Regions from separate parts of the Paenibacillus sp. FSL H7-0357 genome, predicted to be linked through region 2. Evidence: predicted binding sites of a transcription regulator. Region 2 holds the regulator's gene; the other holds the start of a gene.
The links. Region 2 encodes NrdR, which represses ribonucleotide reductase genes. Its sites were predicted from a motif close to AACACNATATATNGTGTT; they were not measured.

Region 1 (3,608 bases), 1.6 Mb from region 2:
TACAGACCGTTGGCCATTACTGCATCCCGCAATTGTTCCCAGTCTGCAGGTGACGGGATATACATATCCCCGAACAGCTCCTGCACTCTTGGTGTAGCCGGACGGTAATCCGTTGTCAGGTAACGCTCAAAATAAACGCCGGTGGCGTAGTCTGATGCCTCGAAGCCATGGAATGAGCGGCCGGTTGCAGCAGCGATCTCCATGCTCTTCTCCAGGGAATGGAAGTTCATTGTCATGAAGAAGGTCCGGGCAAAGTCGCGGGCTTGCTCGCTTTCATAAGCGATGTTGTTCTTCGCGAGATAGCCGTGAAGATTCATGACGCCTAGACCAACAGAGTGCATCTCTTTGTTCGCTTTAGCTACGCCAGGGGCATTGGAGATACTGGTCATGTCGCTGACAGCAGTCAGGGCGATCATACCTTCATGCACGGATTCGCGGATCTTGCCGTGTTCCATCACGTTGACAATATTCAGGGAAGCCAGATTACAGCTTACATCGCGGCGGATGGTATCCTCCTGTCCGTAATCGGCAATCTCGGTGGTCTCCTGGAGCTGGAAGATTTCGGTACAGAGGTTGGACATTTTGATCTGTCCGACATTTTTCAGGGCATGGGCCGCATTGGCGTTGCTCTTGTTCATGATATAAGGGTAGCCGGATTCCAGCTGGATCATGGCAATTTTGGTCAGCATATCCCGTGCGCTCATGGCCTTCTTCTTCTTAACACGCGGATCGGCCAGCAGCTTATCGTACATGTCATCCAGATCCATATCGTCGAGATGCGTGCCATAGGCTTTGTACACAGTGTATGGGGCAAATACATGCAGCGGTTCATTGTCCTTCGCCAGCTTATAGAAGCGGTTCGGAATGATCAGCCCAATGGACAGAGTTTTGAGCCTTGTTTTCTCGTCGGCGTTAATCTTCTTGCTGTCGAGGAATTCCAGGACATCCCAGCCAAAAATGTTGTAGTAGGCTGCTCCGGAGCCTTTGCGTTGACCCATCTGATCAGCATAGGAGAAGCCGTCCTCCATGAGCTTGAGCACAGGCATGATGCCCTTGGCTGCATCCTCGACACCCTTGATCGTCTCCCCGCGCGAGCGCAGCTTGGACAGGTTGACTGCCACACCGCCGCCGATCTTTGACAGCTGCATGCAGGTATTGAGCACGTAGTTGATCGAATTGAGCGAGTCGTCCATTTCGATAAGGAAGCAGGAGACGAGCTCACCGCGCCGGCTTTTACCGGCATTCAGGAAGGTTGGAGTTGCCGGCTGCAGACGCTGCTCCATCATCGAACGGGCAAGCACTCCGGCAGTATCGGCGTTGCCGCGTCCCAGGTGGAGGGAGACTGCCGCCACACGGTCCGGGTAGTGCTCCAGATATTGCTTGCGGTCATTGCTTTTTACAGCGTAGTCCATGTAGAATTTCGAAGCTGCCATATAGGATGGGAAGCTGAAGTTGTAGCTATGGGCAATCTGGTAGACTTGCTCAATTTCCTCTACGCTGTACTGCCCGTAAAAGTTCTCGTAGAAATCCTGTTCAATCATGTAATCGACCTTGGCTTTTGTATTTGCAAAAACCAGGCTCCGCCGCTCTACATCCCGCATAAATTCGGCTACTGCCTCAAGGTCTTTGTCCAGTTGAAAGAAGCCGCTCTCGTCCCGCTTCATTAACATGTTGTTCAGTTCAATATGCCGCAACCCGGCTCACCTCCTGTTTAATTCGTTCCACATCGCCAAAAGTACCCGATAACTCAAATTTACCGATAACTGGCACATTGTACTGGTCTGCAATCAAGTCTGCACTGTTTGCGAACAGCTTGCCCCAGTTCTTGTTGCCGCTGGCAGCGATGCCTTTCAGATTGGCATAATTGTTCCCCAAGAAAGCAGACACCTTCTCTGGAATCTGTCCAAAGCCGGTGGTATATGTAATTAGCACATAGGGCTCGTCAATCGTCATATGCTCCTCAATCTGCACAGCCGGCAGCTTCAGCTTGCCGATGAAGCGTTTGACGTTTCCTGTTTTTGAATCATACGCGACTAGCATGGTGTCAGTCCCCCTGTAAATATTGAAACTACTCTTAAAATTGTAAAGATTGAATTGCTTAGTTTTAAATACTGAAAAATCATATTAACACTATATTTAGTGTGCGTTGTTTATTTTAATCACTATATGTTGGAAAGTCAATATTGACAAACCACCTTATTCGTTATAAATCTGTCTAGTAAGCGCTTTGCTAGAGTATCGGAATCCCATAACTTCAGGCGGTGCAAGCACTTTTCCACTTCTGAAGAAGCTGACACATTTGTAGGGGGGCTACCCATTACCTTATTATCTGTCTTTATACGGTCCGTTGACTGAATATTGCTATAATCAGTCAAAATATAGCAAGATCCGATGAAAGAATATCAATATTATTATATTTGTGTTTCGATTCGAAGTTGGATCAGATGACAAATACCCAAATAGAGGAGAACCCTAAGATGGTTACGTTATTACTAATGATTATTTATCTCGCATTTATGGGTCTGGGATTGCCAGATGCTTTACTAGGCAGCGCTTGGCCCATTATGCAACACGATATTGGTGCCACAACAGAAATGGCAGGTTATATATCGTTAATAGTCTCATTCTGTACGGTAATATCGAGTTTATTTGCCAGCAGATTGTTGCACAGATACGGTACGGGGAAGGTAACCTTGTTCAGTATACTCTCTACGGCTATTGCTTTGCTTGGATTCTCTATTTCATCAGATTTCATATTTCTAATTCTACTTGCTATTCCTTTGGGCTTAGGAGCAGGTTCCGTGGACGCCGCATTGAGCAACTATGTAGCAATGCATTTCAAAGCCAAGCATATGAACTGGTTGCATTGTTTTTGGGGAATTGGAGCATTTACGGGTCCAATTATAATGTCGTTTTGGCTGAACCGTGATAACAACTGGCGTGCAGGATACGTTACAGTAGGCTTACTTCTGCTTACTATAGCGATGATATTACTGGCGTCTTTGTCTTTATGGAAGATTTTTGAGAAGGAGAGTATAGAGGAAGGAAGCGACGAAAAGAAACTGATCAGCAACAGAGAGGCTTTACGAATCCCAGGGGTGAAAATATCCATGGTTACTATGCTCTGTTACAATGGATCGGAAGCTGCTGCAGGTCTATGGATGGCATCTTTTTTTATAGGGAATAAAGGGGTTTCTCCTGGCACAGCAGCAGCTTTATCTTCCTTATTCTATATTGGAATCATCATTGGACGAATCATATCAGGATTTCTGTCGACCAACGTATCCAGTAAAAACCTGATAAGATATGGTGGGATCGTGGGCTGTTTTGGACTTTTGATTCTTGTTATGCCAGTCCATTATTGGATTTCTGCAGGTGCTCTATTTATTGTGGGGTTGGGCGGAGCACCAATCTATCCAAGCATTGTTCATTCAACACCGGAACGTTTTGGCAAAATAGCTTCCCCAAGTGTCATTGGACTTGCAATGGCAAGCGCTTATACGGGTTCAACCCTAATACCATCATTGATGGGGATATTTGCAAGTCATTTGGGAATGATTATGGTTCCTGTAATACTGCTCATTCTTTTTTGCATCATGCTGATATCT
Region 2 (3,608 bases):
GACTCGTGGACGCTGATGCCATCGCCAGAGAAGTCATGCTCCCGGGACATCCGGTGCTGGCTGCAGCTGTGCTGCATTTTGGAGAAGGAATCCTGCTGCCGGATGGAACACTGAACCGCACCAAGCTGGGGGAGATCGTTTTTCATGATCCGGAAGCCCGGCAGGCGCTGAATCAGTTGACGCATCCGGCGATTCGCCAGGAAATCAAAGACCGTATGAACACAATGGAACAAGAAGACCCGCAGCGGTTGACTATTGTAGATATCCCTCTGCTGTATGAATCGGAGCTGGACAACCTTTTCGGGCAAATTGTGGTCGTCTATGTTCCCCGGGAGGTCCAGTTGGACCGGCTGATGGAGCGCAACAGGCTGACTCTGGAGCAGGCCCAAGGAAGACTGGATGCCCAGTTGGATATTGAACTGAAGCGCAGCAGAGCGGACTACATCATCGACAACAGCGGTACTCTTGCCCAAACTGAGCAGCAGGTTGCCGTATTGTGGGACAGGCTGGGCCTATGATGAAATGGCTGCGTAAAAAAAGAGTGCTGCTCCTGTTATTCGTTGGATTCACTGGAATCCTGTTCTTGAGTACCAACTGGATGTCCTGGTTTTATCCGATTTATTATAAAGCAGAAATTCGTGAGCACAGTATTACCTACGATATGGACCCGTTCCTTGTGGCAGCCATCATCCGGGTGGAAACGAACTATAAGACCGGCCGGGAGTCCAAAAAAGGCGCATTGGGACTCATGCAGCTGATGCCGGATACGGCGAAGTGGGCGCTTGAAAAGGCCAAGCTTCCCGATGTCTCACTGCAACAATTGAAGAGGGAGCCATCGGCCAACATTGAGCTTGGAACCTGGTATTTGTCATCGCTTTCCCGCCAGTTTGATGGCAACCGTACCGCTGTAATCGCGGCCTATAACGCAGGCCCCGGGAAAGTGAAGAGCTGGCTGGAAAAGGGCAATTGGGACGGTACAGCGGCTTCCGTGAAGGATATCCCGTTTGGCGAGACCCGGCATTATGTGCAGCGAGTCATTTATTATTACGACCAGTACACGGAGATTTACAGCGAGTTCTAAGGGAGAAGACTGTATTTGTACGAAAAAAGAAGCATTAAACAGCCTTGAGGGCCGTTTAATACTTCTTTAGGCAAGCTTATGGGGACAGGTTATTTGTATTGACCTGCCAGTGATTGCTCAGCCAGGGTTACAAGACGTTTAGTGATGTAACCACCGATCGAACCGTTTTCGTAAGAAGTTTTATTGCCTTGGTATCCATCTGGGGAGAGCGTGATACCTAGTTCTTGGGCAACTTCATATTTCAGTTGTTCCAAGGCACCGCGTGAATTTGGAGCTACCAGGTTATTGGAGCTGTTGTTTTGGCTCATTGCTGTTCACCTCCTATCGGTTGGTAACTGTATTATGTGCCGGACATGGCATATTCATAACAACAAATAAACGGTGTTTTCTGGAAATAAAATCAGCTTACCGGTAGCCGGCGTATGCCGGACCGGAAAGCGACCATTAATGCAAAAGGAAGTGACTTAAGGCTTATGAAATGCCCTTACTGCGATCACACGAATACGAAAGTGCTTGACTCGCGTCCGGCCAACGAGAATAAGTCCATCCGGCGCAGGCGGGAATGTGAGCGCTGCAGCAAGCGGTTTACCACCTTTGAGATGATTGAAGAAACTCCGCTGATCGTGATCAAAAAAGACGGCAGCCGCGAAGAATTCAGCCGCGACAAAATCCTGCGCGGCCTTATCCGTGCCTGCGAGAAACGTCCCGTCTCCGTAGAGCGCCTGGAGTCCATTGTCTCCGAGGTGGAGAAGTCGCTGCGCGGCATCGCCTTAGCCGAAGTGGAGAGCCGCCAGATCGGCGAGCTGGTCATGGAGCAGCTCTACCCTGTCGATGAGGTCGCTTACGTCCGCTTCGCCTCCGTGTACCGCCAGTTCAAGGATATCAACATGTTTATGAAGGAACTGAAGGGACTGCTCTCTAAAAACACCGAGGAGTTTGAGGGGTTGTAGAAGCATTTTGCGCACCCCGAAAAACTTTTTTTGAAAAAGTGTTGACACCGAAGGCGATTTTTTATATTATATAGAAGTCGCCTACGGAACTTAAACATGACGAAGCGATGGGAGCTAACAGCTCAGTCCGGATTTTAGAATACATAGTTGTAGTTCTAAATCAGCCACATGGGGCCATAGCTCAGCTGGGAGAGCGCATCGCTGGCAGCGATGAGGTCAGGGGTTCGATCCCCCTTGGCTCCACCAAATTTCATATGGACTCTTAGCTCAGTTGGTAGAGCAGTAGACTCTTAATCTATTTGTCCAGGGTTCGAGCCCCTGAGAGTCCATCCTAAAGAACGGCAGAAATGCCGTTCTTTTGCTGTTTATGGGAGTTGGAGAAATAAGCAGAGAGTGGGAATTTCTGAGCTGCAAATGCCAACGGCAACAGCCCGCTCGTGCATCCCATCCGGAGCTCAACCTCTGAACCCCAGTTGTTAAAGGTAAACGCCAACTGCCTAGTCCAAATCCCCAAACGTCAAATGCTAATGCTGACTGCCACTCCCAACACTGTATGCCAACGTCGACCACCAGTTACGATTGGCTGGCTGCCCGCTAACTCCGAAATCCAACTTCAGACTAACCACTGCTACCCTGAATTCCTTGCGGACTCCACAGACTTTATTTTCGCTAATCAGCATATATTGCAGAGCTAACGGACCATACTGCGCTTATCCCCCTACATCAGGCAATATTTCATATGAACATCAGCTAATAACTGCATCTGAGTCCGTAAGATAGACGAAACAGCGTTTCTTGGAGAAATAAAGGCGCCCCGGTCCGTAACGATTCACTCGACTCCTCCATCACATAGGCTGCTTGCACATCTCCCAGTGTCCTCCTACGGAGATTTTCAGTATTTTGCATGCGAGCTTCTCGGTAGGTTTTCAACTTTCGTTACCAGGAATTGTTTACAGTTGTCCTTCCTTCACTTGTCAATAAACGATGGAGGCTCAAAAATCATATTGACTTTCTGAAATTGAGTGGATACAATGATACCTACAGGAAACACTGTTACCGTAAATGCGCTTCACTTAACTTTCAAAAAAATCGAAAAATAGTTCTGAGTTTTGGTAACAGTGTTTCTATAGTATAACACAGTATCAAAAAGGAGAGCACCACGATGACAAATAAGGGGATAAGAATTAAGAATCCGGGTAATCAATCTGATCTTCCAGGGAGGACAATACGATGAAAGCTATACAACTGACAAACGGCTTCGGCTTTGAGGAATTAACCATGACGGAAATCGACAAACCAACGCCAGGCCCTAAGGAGGTGCTGATCCGCATGAGGGCAGCTTCTCTCAATTATCGGGATCTAGTGGTCCTCGGCGGATTAATGCCGATCGAAGTTAAATTCCCCTTCATTCCATTATCAGACGGAGCGGGAGAAATTGTAGCCATTGGACAAGGCGTAACTAGATTTCAGGTCGGACAACGAGTAGCAGGTAATTTTCAACAGCGCTTCATTGGCGGCAACCCAAGACCAGGGGTGTTAGAAGAAAGTCTGGGAGGTCCGTTGAACGGAGTAGCGGC

Region 1: the regulator NrdR is predicted to act here: its motif matches at 2,127-2,144, upstream of nrdI (class Ib ribonucleoside-diphosphate reductase assembly flavoprotein NrdI).

The regions. Positions count from the first base shown of each region.
Region 1 covers NZ_CP009241.1:4,102,877-4,106,484, forward strand. The annotation lists gene nrdE (class 1b ribonucleoside-diphosphate reductase subunit alpha) at 1-1,694, opposite strand, end outside; gene nrdI (class Ib ribonucleoside-diphosphate reductase assembly flavoprotein NrdI) at 1,681-2,040, opposite strand; gene H70357_RS17825 (MFS transporter) at 2,478-3,608, shown strand, end outside.
Region 2 covers NZ_CP009241.1:2,528,969-2,532,576, forward strand. The annotation lists gene coaE (dephospho-CoA kinase) at 1-518, shown strand, start outside; gene H70357_RS10860 (lytic transglycosylase domain-containing protein) at 518-1,081, shown strand; gene H70357_RS10865 (alpha/beta-type small acid-soluble spore protein) at 1,171-1,389, opposite strand; gene nrdR (transcriptional regulator NrdR) at 1,555-2,031, shown strand; tRNA gene H70357_RS10875 (tRNA-Ala) at 2,202-2,277, shown strand; tRNA gene H70357_RS10880 (tRNA-Lys) at 2,288-2,360, shown strand; gene H70357_RS10885 (zinc-dependent alcohol dehydrogenase family protein) at 3,262-3,608, shown strand, end outside.